Regions from separate parts of the uncultured Rossellomorea sp. genome, predicted to be linked through region 3. Evidence: riboswitches for the same ligand, from Rfam matches in the RefSeq annotation. Region 3 holds a riboswitch; each other region holds the start of a gene.

Region 1 (7,386 bases), on a different contig from region 3:
CGTCTGGCTCAAGGTAATTTCCATCTCCGTCAAGGTCATAACGATCCCATTGGTCATAATCGGCAATGTTTACATCTGGATCTGCTGCCGCTGCCGCCAACGCTTCTTTTACAAGGCCACGTGCATTGACATCGCTATCATCTTCAGTAGGATAGTTTCCTCCGTATGCAGCCGCCGGTTGCTTTGCTGTATACCAGCCAGCAACTTCCCCTTCAACAGAATAGCTTCCACCTGACTGCTGTTCATAGTATTGCTTCATGGACACATAGTTTTTCCCGTCTGGACCTGTCCAACCGCCTGTACCAAACAACATATCTTGATAGTGCTCACGGGAATAAGCATCTTCACCTTCGTAATACATATCCGTTTCTTCAGGTTTCATTTCATTATGCTTTCTGTCAGGATAATCAACTAAAAGAACCAACACCTTATCCGTACGCATTTCACCGGCATACGCTTCTTCTTTCACAGACTCTGGTGAATTCTTCTTGGCTTGTCCTAATTTATTTCCTTTTCCATTCATCAAATCATTGTTTTTCATTTGTTCTTGAAGCTTCACTTTTTCAGAAGCTTCTTTTTCATGTAATTCTCCTGCTTCTTTTTCAGCAGAATCCGCTTTCGCTTTCAAGAACTTCTGCAGTGCTTTTTCAGCCTCAGCAGGTGTCGCATTTTGTTTGATTTTACCTTCTTTTTTCAACATTTCGATCAAGCGTTCGTCATTCGCAATGCCTAAATCGAAAGGCCCTCCATGCTTATGTTCGTGTTTCACCGTCGGCTTGGCTAATACATTTTCCGGTACAGTGGTTGCAGCTGATGCCGGTACCGTGAACGCCCCGACACTGATAGCGGCAGCCATGGCCATTGACAATACTTTGCGTGTCTTCAAAAAAAGTCCCCCTCTTTTTATGTAATAATTTCTCACTAATTTAAAATATACTCCACTATTCTGAAAAGTAAATATTTTCAGAATACATTGGTTATTTAGTATTACGAAATAAAATTTTTATAGATAAATAGTATGATATTCAACTGACAATACAGTAAGTAAATTGTCACAATCCCCAAAAAGCAACAATTACTTTATGTATAAATATGGTATTAAAGGTCGAAATTAGCATTCTCCACCAAACTAAAGTTGGATGAAATAGACAAAAAAAGGGACGGACCTTCGACACTCGTGTCGAAGGTCCGTCCCTCTTATTCAGGATATTTTTTTACGGTTTCTCCATTTGCGGTAGATTTTGCCGTTGATGTAGAAGAATCTGGTGATCCAACCGGCTTGTCCGATGAATTCTTTGGAGAAGGATTGTACTTTTTCTTGTTTGTTTGCCTTGTCGTCTGACAGGTAAACGCCGATGAGTCCTTTGTTGATCAGGCGGTGAAAATGGGCATGGGGCAGTTCATGGGTGTGTTCGTCTGCTTTTTGAAGGAAATGCAGCAGCCGTTCCTTTAAATGCTCATCATCCTCGTAATAGAAGCAGAAGTTCAAGTCTCCCCCCTCCTGGTCCTCATCCTGGTCGATGAAGTAATCAAGAAGAATATGCAGGCCCTGAATGTATGGAAAATATCCACGTTTGATTTTTTCTGTGTGCGACGGCTGAAAATCGCTCCGGCATGCGTATGAAACTAAACAGAAGATACCGAGTGTGGACCCGGAGCAGGCGGAAAACTCGTACCAATTCATTTCCGGAAGGTTCGAACGGTGAGTTTCAAACCAATTCTGCAGCCTTCCTACCCGTTCTTCTTTTTTTACATGTTTATGTATCTGCAAGTCGCAGTAGTATTCACAAAGTTGTACAAGATCCTTTTTGATGCTGTCATAGTGTTGTAATGCTTCAAGAACGGACTGACAGGTAAGCACTAGATCCCTCAGATACCCCCCGTCATCCTGATCCGCCCTTAAAGAATAGTAATTGACAGGGACAGCGCCCACCGTCAGGGCGTGCTTCATGGATTGATGAAGGAGGGCAAAATCGTCGGGGTCCAGGGAAACGCTTCGATCACACAGATTATCCAAATAATCGCTTATCGTTTGATAGGCGACGATGAATCGAATCGTTTCTTCTTTTCTGTCCAGTGCCAGCAGGGAAAGAATCGATCCACCTTCACAGTGAAACGTTTTATGCTCTATACTGGCAAGGGCCTGGCTTCTCAATTCCTGATTGGGGATCGCTTCTGCACGCCTCTTCCACTCATCTAACTCTTTATGAACAATCGGAAAAACATTTCGGTATACTCTTGTCATTAACGAAAAGGGATCACTTGGAATGGACACCTTTACCACCTCTTTTACAAAATGTATCCTAGCGCTTTCAAACGACTTTCAATGAAAATTTTGGAGTACTCAAATATATCTTCTCGTTCTGGTTCATTATAGATTTCATGATAGCACTTCGGCCATTCTTTGTAATGCATTTCAGATAAAGACAGTTCGTTGAACCATTTTTTCACTGCTTTTTTATCGACGATTTTGTCATCACCAGCCTGCAACACGAGCAGTGGAACGTCAGGCATTTTTTCCAGGTTTATAAAAGCCAGTTTGATCGCATGGGCGAGCTCCCTGTACCAGCGGACGGACACCTTGGTGATATAGAGTGAATCGTTGCTGTCAATTTCACGTACGTCTGCATTTCTTGTTGCCATATCGATCGTTAACCCGGATGGAAACTTCACCATGGGAGCGATCTTATTCAAACCGTGGGACAAGAGCTCGATCGGTTTTGAAGGGGTCGTGACCAAGCCTAAACAAGGTGAGGACAAGATCACACCTGCCAGGTTCACATGGGATTCCTGAAGCATACGCACCGCAACAAGCCCCCCCATACTATGACCTATCATAAATACTGGTAATTCAAATTGATATGCTGCCTGTACCCAATCTTTCACTTCCACTATATATTCATCAAAGGAATCAATATGTCCTCTTTTACTTCTTGAGGTCATACCCTGCCCCGGTAAATCCCCCATTATGACATGATAGCCTGCTGCACGCCACATTTCAATGAGCCAACCGTACCTGCCATGATGTTCCATTGCTCCATGAATGATGACGATGACTGCCTTTGCTTCTTGATCTGTTTCCCATTTCCACATGGCAATCCCTCCTTTATAGTTCTCTAATTGATTGAATTCTGCTACCATTTATTATAGTAAATATTATTGAAAGGGGTAGTAAAAAATGCTCTATCCGTATCATGATAAAAAACCAGTCATCTCTCACTCAGCTTACATTGCCGATTATGTGACCATCTCCGGGGATGTCGAGATCGGGGAAGAGTCCAGTATTTGGTTTAACACCGTCATCAGAGGGGATGTCGCTCCAACGAAAATCGGTAATAAAGTAAATATACAGGATAATTCCATTCTCCATCAGAGTCCAAATAACCCTCTTATTCTTGAAGATGAAGTAACCGTCGGCCATGGAGTGATTCTACATAGCTGCAAAATTCGAAAGAAAGCGTTAATCGGTATGGGATCCATTATTCTCGATAATGCTGAAATTGGTGAAGGAGCTTTTATTGGAGCAGGAAGCCTTGTTCCTCAAGGGAAAGTCATTCCTCCTAATACGCTGGCATTCGGCAGGCCAGCAAAAGTAGTGAGAGAGCTAAACGAACATGATATTAGCGAAATGAAGCGCATTTCCAGAGAATACGCTGAAAAAGGACAATATTATAAAAGCATCAAACCATTTTAACTTCTTATACTTGGGATACCCCATCCTTCATTAGATTACTCATGTAATATTTTCAGGTGTAACACGTGTGATTGTTTCCTCGAACAGGTTTTATCTGCCGTTTTAGAAATATATCTGCCAGTATCGGGATATGTCTGCCATGTGACACAAACTAATAAATTTCGCCGAATCAATTAGAAATGCCACTCATCAAAAAGAGACCAACACCCATAAAGTGTTGGTCTCTTTGATCTTATCTTATTCGCCTAACGCTTCTGCTTTTAATGCTTCAGCTTTGTTTGTACGCTCCCAAGGAAGATCAATATCGTTACGGCCGAAGTGTCCGTAAGCAGCTGTTTGCTTGTAGATCGGACGACGAAGGTCCAGCATTTTGATGATGCCAGCAGGACGAAGGTCAAAGTTGTTGCGGACAACATCAATCAATACGTCTTCTGATACTTTACCCGTTCCGAATGTGTCGATTGAAATAGATACCGGTTGAGCAACACCGATTGCATACGCTAATTGAACTTCACATTTTTCAGCTAAACCAGCTGCTACAATGTTCTTCGCTACGAAACGTGCTGCATATGCCGCTGAACGGTCCACTTTCGTTGCATCCTTACCAGAGAATGCACCGCCACCATGACGAGCATATCCGCCGTATGTGTCAACGATGATTTTACGTCCTGTTAAACCTGCATCACCTTGTGGTCCACCGATAACGAAACGACCTGTCGGGTTGATGAAATATTTTGTTTGCTCATCGATCAGTTCTTTCGGTACAACCGGATCGATGACATATTCCTTCAAGTTACGCTGGATTTGCTCAAGCGTTACTTCAGGGTGATGTTGAGTAGAGATAACGATCGTGTCGATTCGAACCGGCTTGTCGTTTTCATCATATTCAACTGTTACTTGCGTTTTTCCATCAGGACGTAAGTAAGGAAGAATTTCTTCTTTACGAACTTCCGTTAAGCGACGGGAAATTTTGTGAGCAAGGGAAATGGGAAGAGGCATAAGCTCTTTCGTTTCATTACAAGCGAATCCAAACATTAACCCTTGGTCACCTGCTCCGATTGCATCGATCTCCTCATCCGTCATTTGTCCTTCACGGGCTTCAAGTGCCTGGTCTACCCCTTGAGCGATATCAGCAGATTGCTCATCGATGGATGTCAATACTGCACATGTTTCAGCGTCAAAGCCGTATTTCGCACGAGTGTAGCCAATTTCACGGATTGTTTCGCGAACGATTTTCGGAATATCGACATACGTACTAGTTGTAATTTCACCTGCAACAAGTACAAGACCCGTTGTAACAGACGTTTCACATGCTACACGAGCATTAGGGTCATTGGTAAGAATTGCATCAAGAATTGAATCAGAAATTTGGTCACAAATTTTATCTGGATGTCCTTCGGTTACGGACTCAGATGTAAACAGACGACGTTTAGTTGACATCAAGGTTCCTCCTTAAGCTATTTGTTAGACTTTGATCTAACAAAACATTAAACAGATACGGTACTCATTCCCTAAGTAGTATGAAGTAAACATGGTTTTTTTATAAAAAAATCATGAATTATGTGCATTTGATCCTCTATAAACAGAAAAAACCCTTCCTCATGATTAAAGCAATAGAGGAAAGGTTTCAGATCATAGCCGCGCCTTTTCTCTCTTATCGTTCAAGGTTCATAGACCTTGCCTCAGTTTAGCACCTTCGCTTAATCGGATCGTTTCAAAGTATAAGATCCATTCACTATTTAGCAGGTTGCTGGGTTTCATAGGGTCTGCTCCCTCCACCAGCTCAGGATAAGAGTATCCGTTCAAGGAACAATGATAACGTTTAGGACTAGAGGTGTCAACTTTTTTTCGAGTGACAGGTTTAACCAATCTTTTAGCCTCTTTTTATGACTTCAACCTATTTTTCTTCATTAAAATAACCTAATGGGGTAATGAGGCTAAACATTTAGATTTTTTCTTCATATATATAAGAAGAAACAAGCTGTATTTGGACGAAAAATGTGACAAAATGAAGACACATTATAAAATTAAATAAATAGTATAGACTAATAGCTTGATTGTGTTATACTATTTTTGTGAAGTAAGCGATGCCATTAAATAAATTTATATAAAGGAAGGGTTCTAATGAATTCAGTGAGCATGTCTAATGAATTAACAGAATTACTTAACGGTCAAAATATTCAGGAACAATTATCTGTTTCCCAACTAGTTGAAAAAGTCCTTCAACGCAATGAAGGCGTTTTAACATCATCAGGTGCAGTCAGAGCAGAAACTGGTAAATACACAGGACGCTCTCCTAAGGATAAATTTATTGTTGAAGAACCATCCACGAAGGATAAGATTGAGTGGGGTTCTGTCAATCAACCCATCTCTTCAGAATCATTCGATAAACTATATACAAAAGTGATCAATTACTTAAAAGAAAAAGAAGAAGTGTTCTCATTCCAAGGGTTCGCAGGTGCAGACCCAAAACATAGACTGCCGATTCAGGTTATCAACGAATTTGCTTGGCATAATCTTTTCGCTCATCAATTATTCATTCGCCCGACAGAAGAAGAGCTAAAGGGTCACCAATCAGAATTCACAATCGTTTCTGCTCCGAACTTCAAGGCGGATCCCGAAGTTGACGGAACTCATTCTGAAACATTTATCATTGTATCATTCGAAAGAAGAATTGTCCTGATTGGTGGTACTGAGTATGCAGGTGAAATGAAAAAATCGATTTTCTCTGTCATAAACTACGTGCTTCCTGAATCCGATATCCTTTCCATGCACTGCTCTTCAAACGTGGGACGCGAAGGCGATGTGGCATTGTTCTTCGGTTTATCCGGAACTGGAAAAACGACTTTATCCGCAGACCCTAACCGCCGTTTGATCGGCGATGATGAACACGGTTGGTCTCCAAACGGTGTTTTCAATATCGAAGGCGGCTGCTACGCTAAATGTATCGGTCTGACACGTGAGAAAGAGCCACAAATCTTCGATGCCATCCGTTTCGGTTCTGTCCTTGAAAATGTTGTCCTTGATGACAATTCCCGCATCCCGGATTATGAGGATAACACATTAACTGAAAACACTCGTGCTGCATACCCTCTTCAAGCGATGGAAAACATCGTTGAACCAAGTGTTGCAGGACATCCAAATACAATCGTATTCTTAACGGCAGATGCATTCGGGGTATTACCTCCAATCAGCAAACTGACGAAAGAACAAGCAATGTACCACTTCTTAAGTGGATATACATCGAAGCTTGCAGGTACGGAGCGTGGGATCACTTCACCACAAGCAACGTTCTCAACATGCTTTGGCTCACCATTCCTGCCACTTCCTGCAACTCGTTATGCCGAGATGCTTGGGAAGAAAATCGATGAGCACAATGCACAGGTATTCTTAGTGAACACCGGGTGGACTGGTGGAGAATACGGTGTTGGTAACCGCATGAAGTTATCTTACACTCGTGCTATGGTTCAAGCAGCTCTTGAAGGCGAACTGACTCACGTTGAAACAGAAACGGACGACATCTTCGGTCTGAACATCCCTGTTCACGTTCCTGGTGTTCCTGACGAAGTGCTGCAACCAAAAAGAACATGGTCCAATGAAGCAGCATATGAAGTGAAAGCAAAAGAACTAGCCCACAAATTCAACGAGAACTTCAAGAAATTCTCAAACGTACCATCTGAAATCGAACTTAA
Region 2 (7,386 bases), on a different contig from region 3:
ACGCAAATCTTCTTAGATAATGTGGTACTTCTACTATCGTTGACATGCTTACACCTGCTTTAATAATGTTTCATCTTTGATCGGATTCTTGGGTCGAAGAACGCGTACAAAATATCAATCAGTAGGTTCACGAGAGAGATTGTAATCGCAATATATACAACGCCCCCCATAATACTTGGGATGTCCGGGATGAACTGTTTGTCAACGATATAACTCCCGAGACCACTGATATTGAATACCTTCTCTGTGACGGCTGCGCCACCGAGCATACCTCCGAACAGCAGACCAATCACGGTAATAACCGGGATCATAGCGTTTTTCACTGCATGCTTCCACAGTACCTGCCTCTCATTGAGGCCCTTTGACCTTGCTGTCGTAATATAGTCTTCATTAATCACTTCGAGTGTGGATGACCTCATCATCCTGGCGATGGCCGCCGTAAGAGCAGTTCCGAGAACCACAGCGGGCATGATGATCGACAGCCAGTTGTTGGGACTATACGTAGCAGGAAGCCACTTCCACTTAATTGAAAAGTTCAGGATGAAAATCAATCCTTGCCAAAAATTCGGGATGGATAAGCCGATCAGGGCAAGGAACATAAACGTATAATCAAAAAATGATCTTGTTTTCGTCGCAGATATGATCCCAATCGGTATGGCGATTGCAATCGCCATCAAGAGAGAAATCACAGCAAGCGTAAGGGTGATCGGAAATTTCCTCGCAATACTGGAGGATACTTCTTCATTCCCTGTGAATGAAGATCCAAGATCAAAGGTTGCGATCCCTTTAATCGTATTCCATAACTGGACGAGGTAAGGTTGATCCAAACCGTATATGTGGTTGAATGCCGCGATTTGATCTTTTGTAGCGGTTTCACCGAGAATATTTGCCGCCGGGTTAAAAGGTGAAATATAAAGGATCGTAAAGACGAGAAATGCGACCCCTATGATCACAAACATGCTCATGACAAGGCGCTCGAATATGTATTTGATGTAATGATTGCTATACAAGAATAGCAATAGATACATAGGTGAGCCTGGTAAAAAGGAAAGGATCAGAAAATAAGGACTGGAAATAAGAGATTGAAAGGTTTCATCGTATGTTACTTTCTGTAAACCTTGTAGAGCGAGCTGTTTTTCCGTTCTTTCAACGGCAGTCTGTTCAAGATAAACTTCGGCTAAGCGTTCGGCCTTTTTTTGAATCCTAGGAAGAGGCGTATGTTGATTGAAGAATTCTTTCTTTTGAAGAAGCTCTTCGACAAATGAACGTTGCCGTTTATCTTTTAGACCCTCTTCATAGAGTTCTGCTTTTGTTTGATTTAATTGCGTTAAGAATGGATCTTTCCTTTTTCTATAGAGGTAAAAGAAAAAGACGACCAGATTGACTGGTAAGCCCAAGATCAGAATAAGGTATCTGTAAATGGTCCGGCGCTGCATATTGATGTACGTTCGCTGGAGCATGTCAGATACCATTGTGGTAGCTGGGGAACCCGTGCTTGTGGCTTTAACCGTTTCCATTTGTTCATGCAAACCTCCTTTATAAAATTCAAATTGCATTATTCCGATCTGTTTAGTATATTTTAAATACACATTTATGAAAAATCAATGTAAATTTTAAAAAATTTTACATATTGTCGTGGAAGGTGGAAATGATGGAAGAAATTTTAAGAGTAACCAACTTACGAGTATCCTTTCAAACAATGGATGATGAATTTGAAGCCGTTCGAGGTATCAGCTTTGATGTGAAACAGGGGGAAACCCTTGGAATCGTTGGAGAGTCAGGCAGTGGGAAAAGTGTGACGGCCCGGTCCATCATGAGGCTTCTTCCCACACCGCCTTCTTATGTAAAACATGGTGAAATTCTCTTTATGGGTGAAAACATAGCCGACAAGTCAGAAAAAGAGATGCAGTGCATTCGCGGTAGGGATATCGGGATGATCTTTCAGGATCCAATGACCTCTTTGAACCCGACGATTCGAATTGGCAAACAAATTGCCGAAAGCTTGATGAAGCATCAGGGTTTGTCCAGCAGTGAAGCGAAAACCGAAGCCATTGGAATTTTGAAATTAGTGGGAATCCGCAATAGTGCAGAGCGTTATAATCAGTATCCCCACGAATTTTCCGGTGGTATGAGACAGAGAGTCATGATTGCCATCGCCCTCGCATGCCGGCCAACCTTGTTAATCGCCGATGAACCAACAACCGCCTTGGACGTTACGATACAAAAGCAGATCCTCAACGTTATGAAGCACATGCAGGAACGTTTCGGTACATCCATCATTTTGATCACCCATGATCTTGGTGTGGTGGCAGGAATGTGTGATCGGGTGATAGTGATGAAGGAAGGCGAGATTGTGGAATCCGGAACCACTGAAGAGATTTTTGAAATGCCCAAACATCCGTATACATTAAAGCTCCTGAATGCCTTGCCACGTCTCGACGAAGAAAAAAAGAAGAAGCCGACACCACTTCAAGCAAGGAGCGAAAGACCCTTGCTTGAAGTGAAGTCTCTTCAACAGCACTTTGATCTGGGGAAAGGAAATCGTCTTAAAGCAGTGGATGATATCTCTTTCTTTATTCTGGAAGGGGAGACTCTTGGTCTTGTAGGAGAATCAGGCTCTGGAAAATCCACAACGGGGAGAGCGATTCTTCGCCTTCATGAACCTACTGCAGGTGACGTCTATTATCAAGGAATGTCCGTGAACAGAATGAATAAAAGAGAAATGAAGGCGATGCGCCGCCATATGCAAATGATCTTTCAGGATCCATATGCTTCCCTTAATCCAAGATTCAAAGTACTTGATATTATTGGCCATGCGCTGGATATCCACGGTCTTTATAAGACTAAGAAGGAACGGAAAGATCGGGTAGAGGAACTATTGGAAATGGTAGGACTGAGTGCCTCCCATGCAAAGCGTTATCCACATGAATTCTCTGGGGGACAAAGGCAGAGGATCGGAATCGCCCGTGCATTAGCCGTAGAGCCGAAATTCATCGTATGCGATGAGCCGTTATCAGCTCTCGATGTTTCGATTCAATCGCAAATTGTAGACCTATTAGAGGATCTGCAGCAACGCCTCGGACTTACCTATTTATTTATTGCCCATGATCTCTCAATGGTCAAGCATATTAGTGACCGGGTTGCTGTAATGTACGCAGGAAAAATTGTAGAGCTGGCTGACAGCGAAGAGTTATACTCCAATCCTAAGCACCCGTACACCAAATCATTGCTTTCTGCCATCCCAATCCCCGATCCAAAGATCGAGAAGCAAAAAGAACGTGTCTTACTAGAGGAGCAAACGGATGAAGACAAATATCAGTTAGAGAATTCCGAGCTGGTAGAAGTCTCAAAAGGTCATTGGGTTGCCACTCCGGTGAAAGTAAGTGTATAAGGCTCATAAAGAAAGCTCAGCCAAGAGGATGGCTGAGCTTTCTTTTATGTGAGTCGTTATGATTGAAAGTGGATCGATTGAAGTCCACAATGTGGATGTTGGGTATGAATTTCTTTTTCGTAATACTCCAGAAGTTGTGAATGAGATAATCGGTGCAGGTCCTTTTTTATTTCTGGCAAGGCAGCTTCGAGAATATGAAGAATTACTTTTCTTTGATTGAGTTGGTTCAGATTGGAAATCATGATCTTCCTCCTTCAAAAAAATCAAGATGATTTAGAAAACAGAGCAAAAAAATAAACCATAGGCATTGTGGGGTGCCTTTGGTTTTCCAATGAGCATAGGGGATATGGAAGGGATTTAATTTATCTTAATTCAGATAAAGTTTACCTGTCAAGTAGGAATTATTTTGTCTGACACGCATATAATGCTTGAAAAGGTGTTGACATTGAAAGAATATTAAGATAAATTATGTTTTAACATATCCTTATGAAGAGCCGGGGGAAGAAACTGGTCTGATGATCCCGCAGCAACCTCTATGTATTGAAGGTGCTAAGTCCAGCAGGCAAATTGCCTGGAAGATAAGGAAGAGCTGAATGAATCAACCATTCCTCTCCTTATTGGGAGAGGTTTTTTAATGGAATAATGCTTGAGCTGATTGGAAAACCAAAGGCTCTAAACCTAATACAGGTTTAGTGCCTTTTTTTTAGGTTTAATTCCGAGTATTCCAATATAAATAATAGATCAGAAAGAGGGAACGAAATGAGAAAATTAATCATCTTTGCACTTGTAGGTTTCTTTGCACAGTTAGTGGATGGATCACTGGGTATGGCGTTTGGTTTAACATCATCTTCACTTTTATTAGCTTACGGAGTTGCCCCTGCTGTCGCTTCAGCCTCCATTCATATGTCTGAAATTGCGACAACGGCAGCTTCAGGAATATCACATTTTAAATTTGGGAATGTCAATAAACGAATGGCGGTGTTGTTATTAATCCCGGGTGCCATAAGTGCCTTTATTGGTGCAGCATTTCTCAGTAATATTCCAGGGGGATTGATCAAGCCATATATTTCTACTTTTCTATTGATTTTAGGTATATATATTTTCATTCGATTTCTATTTTTCTCACAATCAGGCTCAAGGAGACAAGAAGTTGGCAAAAAGACAATCCTGACCAAAAAGCGATTCCTCTTTCCTTTGGGTGCCGTTGCTGGATTCTTTGATGCAATCGGAGGCGGGGGATGGGGGCCGATCAATACACCGGTATTATTGGCAAACAAGAATGCAACACCAAGAGAAGTAGTCGGGACCGTTGATACAAGTGAGTTTGTCGTCACGATAGCTGCCACTTTAGGATTCGTCATCTTTCTCGGCTGGGAACAATTCAACTGGTTCTGGGTAAGTGCCTTTGTCATTGGTGGCGTACTTGCTGCTCCCCTTGCTGCATGGCTGGTTCGGATCCTGCAACCTTATTTGCTGGGAGTATTAGTAGGTGGATTCATTGTATTGACCAACTTAAACACATTATTAAAAGCTGGAGAAGTGAGTCCTGGATTATCAACAGCAGCATATGTATTGGTGGTTTTAGGCTGGATATCCGGAATCATCTATAGTCTGGTGAAGAATGGAAAAAAACAAGGTCTCCACCAAGACCATGACCAGGCTACTCTTTCTCATTAATATTTAATGGAGGGGCGGAGATGTCCAAACATTTGCGGGAATCTGTAAGGGGAAGAAGGCGGTTCTTAATCAATGAATTGATCAAACTCCACCAATCAGATATGGAGATCCGCAAACACATAGTTGTTGGATGTCTAGAGAGAAAAATTGTATCAACGAGAACAAGAAAGGACAACATGGACTGTCCGTTTTATTACCACTTTTAATAATCATTATCACTGTCGCCATTGCGTGCCTGTTTCACATTAGCCTGGTGTATTTCTCCGCAGTAAATGGGGAGGGAAAATGCACCCTTTGAATTTCATAAAGGGCATTGCTCCAGCCGGACTAATCGCATTTACCACTGTCAGCAGCTCAGCAACCCTTCCTGTCGCCATCCGGAATACAAGGGAGAAAACCTGAATGTTTCTAAAGAAGTAAGCAGCTTTGTCTTACCGCTGGGTTCTACCATTAATATGAATGGGGCTACGATTTATCAAGGTGTTGCCGTTTTCTTCATTGCCCAGTTTTATGGAGTGGATTTGTCTTTAGCTCAAATATTGAACGTTATTGGGGTAGCGATACTTGCCTCTATCGGGGCTGAAGGGGTACCGGGTGCAGGTCTGATTATGCTGACGATTGTACTGAGCTCAGTAAATCTCCCATTGGAGGGCATCGGATTAGTTGCAGCCGTCGACAGAATTCTTGATATGTTCAGAACATCTACAAATGTAATTGGGGATGCATCTGCAGCTGTAGTGATTGAAGAATCTGAAAAGAAAAAGCGTGCAGCAGAACAAAATACGAAGAGATATATTTCAGCTTGAAAAATCCGGGATTGAAACGCCCTTAGAACGAAGAGGTGAACCATGGAAAAGCATGTAACCATCCAATGGAGAGATTTGAATCTCTCGGCAGCTATCCATTATCCACCATCCTATTTAGAAGGTGGGAAGTCTACTTATCCCGTCATCATTATTTGCCATGGATTTATCGGTACAAAGATGGGGGTTAACCGCTTGTTTGTTAATGCCTCAAGAGAGCTTTCACAAAATGAATATGTAATCGTCAGATTTGATTATTCTGGTTGTGGTGAAAGTGAAGGATATTATGGAAGAAATAAAATAGAAGATTTGATCGATCAGACCGTTCACGTAATTGATTATGTTCAAACATTACCCTGTATTGATCGGAACAATGTCCTTCTCATCGGCCATAGCTTAGGTGGCGCGGTCGCTTTACTGACCGCGGTAAAAGACGAACGAGTGAGGAACCTGGTGCTATGGTCGGCAGTGGGGACTCCTTATCAAGATATCATGAATATTATTGGAATAGAGAATGCTACTGAAATGGATATAAATAAAGAAGTGGAATTTCAAGGATATCTGCTCAGAAAAGAATTCTTCCAATCTTTACAGCGCTATGAGCCAATTAAGTGCGCCATGCGTTTTAAAGGGAATGTATTGGTCGTCCATGGGGATGAAGATGAGGAAATAGATGTGAATCATTGTATTCATTATGATGCTTCATTTTCTAGAAGACGAGTGGGAAGTTGTGAAAAACGCATTATTAAAGGAGCGTGTCATACCTATTCGTCAAATATAGTCTTCAACGAGTTAATCAAGACGACAGGGGAGTGGGTTCAAAAAACACCAAAGTAAAACGCAGAATAATGCTTTGTGTGTAAATGCATCCATAAAAATATAAAAGTAAAAAATTCTCACAATAATCAATCTATAAACCGCTCTCAAAATTATTCTCAAATAATTTTGAGAGTTATTTTTTTGAGATGTGAGAAATTCTTTCCAACATTGTTACCGTTCTGTGAATAAACTTCGACGAAATTTCGAAAATCTGTTTAAAGTTAAGTGAAACAAGGGTACCTTTTAATAGAATTTGATAGTATAGGCTACAGTGATAAATCCGACATAAAGGAAGGTGATTTCCCCTATGTTCAATAAATTCAAGCCATACTTGATTGTCTTGATCAGTCTGGTTTCATTATTTTTCATCATTATATTCAGTTCGGGAAGTGAAATGATCATTCTCGATCCGAAAGGGCCGGTAGGGGCCGTTCAGAAAGATCTCATCATGCTGTCAATCTACTATATGCTTGGCATCATGGTTGTCGTTCTTTCCTTCTTTACTGTTATTCTCCTAAAATATCGCAGCAGTAAAAAGGATAGCGATTACAAGCCCGAAATGCACGGGAGTACGAAATTAGAAATAATATGGACGCTTATTCCAGTTTTGATTGTTATTGCCTTGTCTATCCCAAATACAAAGGCATTATATGAATTAAAGGAAGCTCCAAAAGCAACTGCTCATAAAGATCCGAT
Region 3 (7,386 bases):
CCTGATCGAGCGATTTTTTACCGTCAATCTGATGTACCTGAGATTTTTGAATTAAGCTGGATCCTCGCTTGCTTTGCACCGAAAGGATTAATGAACCGGGCCCATGCATATAAATCAGTAGTTGAAGATAATCAAAAAAGGGGCAGAGAAGTAGATGCAGGGGTCAACATGGGCTTATTCACCTACCCGATATTGATGGCGGCGGATATCCTTCTATTCCAAACGGAACTGGTTCCTGTCGGTAAAGATCAAATTCAGCATGTCGAAATTGCAAGGGACATTGCAGAAAACTTTAATAAGCAATATGGCGAAACATTTGTTCTTCCCGATTATGTGATACAGGAAGAAACATCTGTTCTACCGGGACTTGATGGACGAAAAATGAGTAAAAGCTATAACAATACCATCCCATTATTTGAAGAATCAAAAAAGCTTCAAAAACTAATCAATAAAATCAAAACAGATTCTTCACCCCCTGAGGAGCCTAAGGATCCTGAATCGTCCGTCATATTTTCGCTTTATAAGGAATTTGCAACATCCGATCAAGTTGAAGAAATGAGAAGGAGATTTCAAGGCGGAATAGGGTGGGGAGAAGCGAAAAAAGAGCTATTCCAAGTCATGAATTCATTTATCGAGGAACCTCGATCCAAATATGAAGAACTAATAGCCAACCCCAAGAGGCTGGATGCCATTTTAAAAGAAGGAGCCGATAAAGCAAGAGAAAAGACGATTCCATTTATGAAAGAAATTAAAAGGAAAATGGGTATCTTTCATTAAATAAAATGAATCGCTCTATTTTTTTGAATTCAGCCATTCATCTGGAGTTGATTGGAGGGAATGTGCGGACCTCTGCAAGAATATAGAAGCAGACGAAAAACGGCTCAAAAAGTTGCGTCACTATGTATGCTTCATTTTCGGATAATTCATAATTCTCATTGACATTTGTTCTTCTTTGTTATAAGTTATGGGAAAGTTATTTTTCACAAAATCATATAGTTTCTTATCAAGAGAGGTAGAGGGACTGGCCCGAAGACACCTCAGCAACCAGCCACAGTTTTAGGTATGGTGCTAATTCCAGCAAGTTGATGTCAACTTGGACGATAAGAGGGAGAACGAACGTACAAAACCTTCTTATTTTCATTAAGAAGGTTTTTTTGTTTTTTCCCTTTTCGTTTACAGGGAAAGAAAAGGAGAGAAGAATATTGAAAAAACATATTGATACTTTGCTTGTCCAGGCGGGAAACCGGAAAGATCCTGCAACGGGTGCTGTGAGCCTACCCATTCATTTATCGACTGCTTATGAACATAAGGGGATTGGGCAATCGACAGGCTATGATTACACAAGAACAGGAAATCCAACCCGCGCAACCTTAGAAGACACCCTCACTCAATTGGAAGAAGGGCACAGAGGGTTTGCCTTCAGCTCGGGGATGGCAGCGATTCAGGCAATCCTTAGCTTATTTTCCAGCGGGGATGAATTGATTGTTTCGAAAGACCTATACGGCGGGAGCTACCGTTTATTCGTACAGTATGAAGCACAATATAGTATCAAATTTCATTTCGTCGATACAAGTGATGCCGGCTCCATAGAAGAACAAATTTCTAAGAGAACAAAGGCCATCTTTCTTGAAACGCCAACCAATCCATTAATGAATGAAGCAAGCATTTCTGAGGTTGCTGGAATCGCAAAGTGTAACGGGTTGCTTTTAATTGTCGATAATACCTTCTACACACCTGTTCTTCAAAAGCCACTCACTGAAGGAGCAGACATAGTTATTCACAGCGCCACGAAATACTTAGGGGGCCATAATGACGTGCTGGCAGGTGTTGTGGTTGTAAACACAGAGGAGCTGGCGGAAAAAATCTGCACCATTCAAAATTCCATCGGCGCGGTTCTCTCACCATTTGATTGTTGGCTTTTATTAAGAGGGATGAAAACCCTTAGTCTCCGAATGGCTCAACATGAAAAAAACGCAAGAAAACTAGCAAAATATCTTGAAGGGCACGAATGTGTAACGGACGTTTTATATCCGGGAAAAGGCGGCATGCTTTCCTTTCGAATCGCAAAGGAAGAATGGGTGGATCCCTTTCTCAAACACTTAAAAGTTATTACGTTTGCTGAAAGTTTAGGAGGGGTTGAAAGCTTTATCACCTACCCCGCAACCCAAACACATGCAGACATTCCCGAAGAAGAAAGAAATAGGTTGGGTATCTGCAACAGGCTCCTGCGGTTCTCTGTAGGAATTGAATTTATTGATGACCTGATTGAAGACCTGGAGAATGTATTTCAACAATTGGAAAAAGAGGTGCTTACGTATGAGTAAAAAACCATTTTCACTTCAGACGTCACTCATTCATTCTCACGGATTTGATAAAGAAACAGGAGCGGTCTCTACACCGTTACATCATGCTACAACCTTTCACCAACAGGATTTTGATCAATATGGAACATATGACTACAGCCGTTCGGGAAATCCGACGAGGGAAACTGTTGAAGAAACGATAGCTGAATTGGAAGGTGGAGTAAGAGGCTTTGCCTTTTCATCAGGGATGGCGGCAATCTCCACAAGCTTTTTATTATTATCGAGTGGCGACCACGTTCTAGTATCAGAAGAAGTGTACGGTGGGACATACAGAATGATTACAGAGGTCCTCACTAAATTTGGGATTGAATATTCATTTGTGAACATGAAGGATCTTCATGAAGTGGCTTGTTCAATTAAACACAATACGAAAGTGATTTATATGGAGACACCTTCCAATCCGCTTCTGAACATCACCGATATTGAAGGAGTCGTGAAGCTTGCCAAGGCGAATGGATGTTTAACGTTTCTGGATAATACCTTCATGACTCCCCTGCTGCAAAGACCGATCAGCTTAGGTGTTGATGTTGTTCTTCACAGTGCCACTAAGTTTCTTGCCGGACATAGTGACGTCTTGGCGGGGCTCGCGGTAACGGGAAATGAAGAGATTGCCAGGAAGCTTGCTTTCTTGCAGAATTCTTTCGGTGCGGTCCTCGGTGTCCAGGATTGCTGGCTGCTCTTAAGAGGGCTGAAAACACTGCATGTACGATTGAAGGAATCATCAGAATCGGCTTATAAGATTGCGAGCTTCTTAGAAAAGAGAAAGGAAGTAGAAGAAGTGTATTATCCAGGCTTGAGCTATCATCCCGGTCGTGAAATTCAAGTCCGACAAGCAGAGGGTCCTGGAGCGGTTCTTTCCTTCCGGTTAAAGGGTGCAGAGGAAGTGAAGCAACTCATACAAAATGTAAACATTCCCGTATTCGCCGTAAGTTTAGGAGCTGTTGAATCAATTCTATCCTATCCATCAAGGATGTCACATGCTTCTATGCCGAAAGCTGAACGGGAAAGGAGAGGGATTACTGATGGTTTATTACGATTATCAGTAGGACTTGAAAACGTGGATGAATTGATTAACGATCTTCAAAAAGGTTTAGATAGTATACAAAAGACCAACCGAAACAACGTTATAAATTTATAAAAAGGAGGGAATGTCATGAAGCCGTTGCTAGAAGCACTGAAAGAGAGAATCTTGATTGCAGATGGGGCCATTGGAACGTTGTTGTATTCATATGGAGTGGACAGATGCTTTGAAGAATTGAATCTTTCCCACCCAAATGAAGTGTTGAAAGTCCATAAGGAGTATATTGATGCAGGAGCAGATATCATTCAGACCAATACGTATGGAGCCAATTATCAAAAGCTTTCCAGATACGGAATGGAGGATTCGGTTAAGGAAATAAATACAGCTGCAGTGCGTCTAGCAAGAAAAGCCGCTGGTGTTAACACCTATATTCTGGGGACCATCGGGGGAATCAGGGGCATTAAACAAAATGTGTCGCTGGAAGAAATCAAAAGAAGCTTTCGGGAACAGCTTTACTGTTTATTATTAGAAGGTGTAGATGGCATCCTGCTTGAGACCTATTATGATTTCGAGGAATTAACCACGGTTTTAAACATTGTCAAACGTGAAACGGACATTCCTGTCATTGCTCAAGTTTCTCTACATGAAACAGGAGTTCTTCAAAATGGAATGGAGATAAAAGACGCACTTCAGCAATTAGAATTATTAGGGGCCGATGTTGTCGGTATCAATTGCCGCATGGGGCCATTTCATATGGTGAACTCATTAGAGGAAGTTCCATTACCTAAAAGGGCATTTCTTTCCGTCTATCCAAACGCCAGTCTGCCAAACTATGAAGAAGGTCGATTCTATTACTCTGCTGAGCCTGATTACTTTGGGGATATAAGCAATGAGTTGCGACTGCAAGGTGCAAGAATCATTGGAGGCTGCTGTGGAACCACACCTGATCACATTCGTTCTGTAGCAAGCAGATTAAAAAGCCGTGAGCCTGTTAAAGAGAAAGTGGTGAAAGCAAAAAAGGTTGTTCAGTTATCATCACCTTCAATCAGGGGAAACTTGCTGCATGAGCATGTAAGAGAAAAGAAAACACTCATTGTTGAACTCGATCCACCTAAACATCTCGACACGAAGCTGTTCTTCCAAGGGGCTGAGGCATTAAAGAAAGCTGGAATTGACGCACTCACGCTTGCTGATAATCCGTTAGCATCTCCTCGTATTAGTAATGACGCCATTGGGAGTCTGGTCAGGTCCAAATTTGATCTTACACCTTTAGTTCACATCACTTGCAGGGACCGTAACCTGATAGGACTTCAATCCCATCTTATGGGATTGCACACGTTGGGCATTCACAATATTTTAGCGATTACGGGTGACCCGGCGAAGATTGGTGACTTTCCTGGGGCAGCATCCGTTTATGATTTATCTTCCCTTGAACTTATTGAACTCATCAAACAAAACAATGAGGGGATATCCTTTTCCGGTAAGTCACTCCGGGAACGTACTCAATTTTCAGTAGGAGCGGCCTTTAATCCAAATTTCCGTCATTTAGACGCTTCTGTAAAAAGGCTTGAAAAGAAAAAGAAAGCCGGAGCTGACTATTTCATTTCTCAACCGATCTTTGGGAAAGAACAGCTGATTCAAGTACATGAAGCTACGAAGCATTTAGATGTTCCGATCTTTATCGGAATCATGCCATTAATCAGTTCGAGAAATGCTGAGTTTCTCCATCATGAAGTACCGGGAATCAATGTTCCAGAAGAAACAAGAAAAAGAATGAAGGAAGCGGGAAGTGATCCTGTAGTTGCAAGAGCAGTTGGAATGGATATTGCAAAAGACTTACTTGATACAGCAATAGATCTTTTTAATGGGATTTATCTTATCACGCCTTTTGTCAGGTACGATATGAGCATTGAACTGATTCATCATATACAAGAGAAAACCAGCACAGAAAGAGAGGTTCCCTATGGCCATCACTTTGTTTGAAGAACAGCTTAGGAAAAAAATACTCGTACTCGATGGAGCAATGGGAACGATGCTTCAACAAGCGAATTTATCCCCAGAGGATTTTGGTGGAGAAGAGCTTGAAGGATGTAATGAAAATCTGGTTTTAACAGCGCCGGAGGTCATCTATCAGATTCACCTGGAATATTTGAAAGCAGGGGCTGATGTGATTGAAACGAATACGTTTGGGGCAACCCCCATTGTGTTGGACGAATATGATATAGGATCTAAAGCATACGAAATCAATAAAGTAGCAGCTGAAATCGCCAAAAAAGCAGTAGAAGATGTCTCAACTTCCGAGTGGCCCAGGTTTGTTGCAGGATCTCTCGGTCCCACTACCAAAACCTTATCTGTTACAGGAGGGGTAAGCTTCGATGACTTAGTAGACAACTACCGGGTTCAAGCAGAAGGTCTTCTCGATGGAGGAGTCGATGTCCTGTTACTTGAAACGAGTCAGGATGCGTTAAATGTAAAAGCAGCAAACCTCGGAATTCGAACTGCTTTTGAATCAAGAGGGAAAGTGATCCCCATTTTGTTATCCGGAACCATTGAGCCTATGGGCACTACACTCGCCGGCCAGAACATCGAAGCATTTTATTTATCCCTTGAACATTTAAACCCTTTGGTAGTTGGTCTAAACTGCGCAACAGGACCTGAATTTATGCGTGACCATATCCGTTCCTTATCAAGCTTAGCCACTACCTATGTAAGCTGTTATCCGAATGCAGGACTTCCTGATGAAGAAGGAAATTACAATGAGACGGCTGATTCACTCAGTATAAAGATGAAAGGTTTTGCTGAGAAAGGCTGGGTGAATCTTGTTGGAGGGTGCTGTGGAACGACACCGGAGCATATTCGTGCCCTTTCAAATGTGGTAAAGGGATTACCTCCTCGTAAACCCAATGAGTCTCACCCTCATGCGGTGTCGGGAATTGAAGCGTTCGTCTATGAGGATGCAGACAGAAGACCGATTCTGGTCGGAGAGCGGACGAATGTCATCGGTTCACGTAAATTTAAACGATTGATTGCAGAAAATAAGATAGAAGAAGCGTCAGAGATTGCGAGAGCACAAGTGAAAAATGGAGCTCAGGTGATCGATATCTGCCTTGCAGATCCCGATCGTGAAGAAGTAGATGATATGAATGTATTTATCCAGGAGGTTGTGAAAAAAGTAAAAGTTCCACTTGTCATTGATTCAACGGATGAGAAAGTGCTAGAGACCGCTTTAAAATATTCTCAAGGGAAAGTAATCATTAACTCGATTAATCTTGAAGACGGAGAGGAGCGGTTTGAGAAGATTACAAAGCTGATGAAGGAATACGGAGCGGCGGTTGTAGTAGGGACGATTGATGAAAAAGGAATGGGTGTATCAGTCGCACGTAAGGTAGACATTGCCCTTCGTTCACATAAACTGTTAACAGAGAAATATGGGGTTGCCTCAGAAGACATCATCTTTGACCCTCTCGTATTCCCTGTGGGAACAGGGGATCAGCAATATATCGGTTCAGCCAATGCCACCGTTGAAGGGATAAGACGGATTAAGGAAGCCTTACCTGAATGCCCTCATATCTTAGGGGTTAGTAATGTTTCTTTTGGACTGCCTCCTGTCGGAAGAGAAGTCCTCAATGCTGTGTATCTTTATCACTGTACAAAAGCGGGCCTTGATTATGCCATAGTCAATACGGAAAAACTAGAGCGCTTTGCCTCTATTCCTGAAGAAGAAGTTCGAATGGCGGAGAAACTCTTATTTGAAACGACGGATGAAACCCTGGCTGAATTTACAGCATTTTATAGAGGGAAAAAGAAAGAAGTAAAGGTACCCGTCAATACTATGAATCTAGAGGAGAGACTGGCTCATTATGTGGTGGAAGGGACGAAGGAGGGACTGATTGCCGATTTAAATATCGCCTTGGAGAAATATGATGCTCCCCTGGATATCATCAATGGCCCCCTTATGGCCGGAATGAGTGAAGTCGGAAGATTATTTAATGATAACCAGCT

The links. A riboswitch is a leader RNA that binds a small molecule or an ion and turns the genes downstream of it on or off. The one in region 3 is predicted to bind S-adenosylmethionine.
Region 1: linked by a shared signal. The riboswitch ahead of metK (methionine adenosyltransferase) and the one ahead of Q1B03_RS10685 (methionine biosynthesis PLP-dependent protein) in region 3 are both predicted to bind S-adenosylmethionine.
Region 2: linked by a shared signal. The riboswitch ahead of Q1B03_RS15805 (sulfite exporter TauE/SafE family protein) and the one ahead of Q1B03_RS10685 (methionine biosynthesis PLP-dependent protein) in region 3 are both predicted to bind S-adenosylmethionine.

Annotation. Positions count from the first base shown of each region.
Region 1 covers NZ_CANKZT010000001.1:1,284,427-1,291,812, forward strand. The annotation lists gene Q1B03_RS06630 (immune inhibitor A domain-containing protein) at 1-856, opposite strand, end outside; gene Q1B03_RS06635 (tetraprenyl-beta-curcumene synthase family protein) at 1,202-2,275, opposite strand; gene Q1B03_RS06640 (alpha/beta fold hydrolase) at 2,290-3,093, opposite strand; gene Q1B03_RS06645 (gamma carbonic anhydrase family protein) at 3,179-3,694, shown strand; gene metK (methionine adenosyltransferase) at 3,932-5,134, opposite strand; SAM riboswitch class I at 5,346-5,489, opposite strand; gene pckA (phosphoenolpyruvate carboxykinase (ATP)) at 5,819-7,386, shown strand, end outside.
Region 2 covers NZ_CANKZT010000004.1:264,494-271,879, forward strand. The annotation lists gene Q1B03_RS15785 (ABC transporter permease) at 1-46, opposite strand, end outside; gene Q1B03_RS15790 (ABC transporter permease) at 60-1,472, opposite strand; gene Q1B03_RS15795 (ABC transporter ATP-binding protein) at 1,652-3,391, shown strand; gene Q1B03_RS15800 (hypothetical protein) at 3,448-3,633, opposite strand; SAM riboswitch class I at 3,873-3,976, shown strand; gene Q1B03_RS15805 (sulfite exporter TauE/SafE family protein) at 4,151-5,068, shown strand; gene Q1B03_RS15810 (cation:dicarboxylate symporter family transporter) at 5,354-5,470, shown strand; gene Q1B03_RS15815 (dicarboxylate/amino acid:cation symporter) at 5,518-5,874, shown strand; gene Q1B03_RS15820 (S9 family peptidase) at 5,917-6,708, shown strand; gene qoxA (cytochrome aa3 quinol oxidase subunit II) at 6,998-7,386, shown strand, end outside.
Region 3 covers NZ_CANKZT010000002.1:756,811-764,196, forward strand. The annotation lists gene Q1B03_RS10680 (tryptophan--tRNA ligase) at 1-777, shown strand, start outside; SAM riboswitch class I at 998-1,107, shown strand; gene Q1B03_RS10685 (methionine biosynthesis PLP-dependent protein) at 1,203-2,324, shown strand; gene metC (cystathionine beta-lyase) at 2,317-3,501, shown strand; gene Q1B03_RS10695 (bifunctional homocysteine S-methyltransferase/methylenetetrahydrofolate reductase) at 3,517-5,367, shown strand; gene metH (methionine synthase) at 5,348-7,386, shown strand, end outside.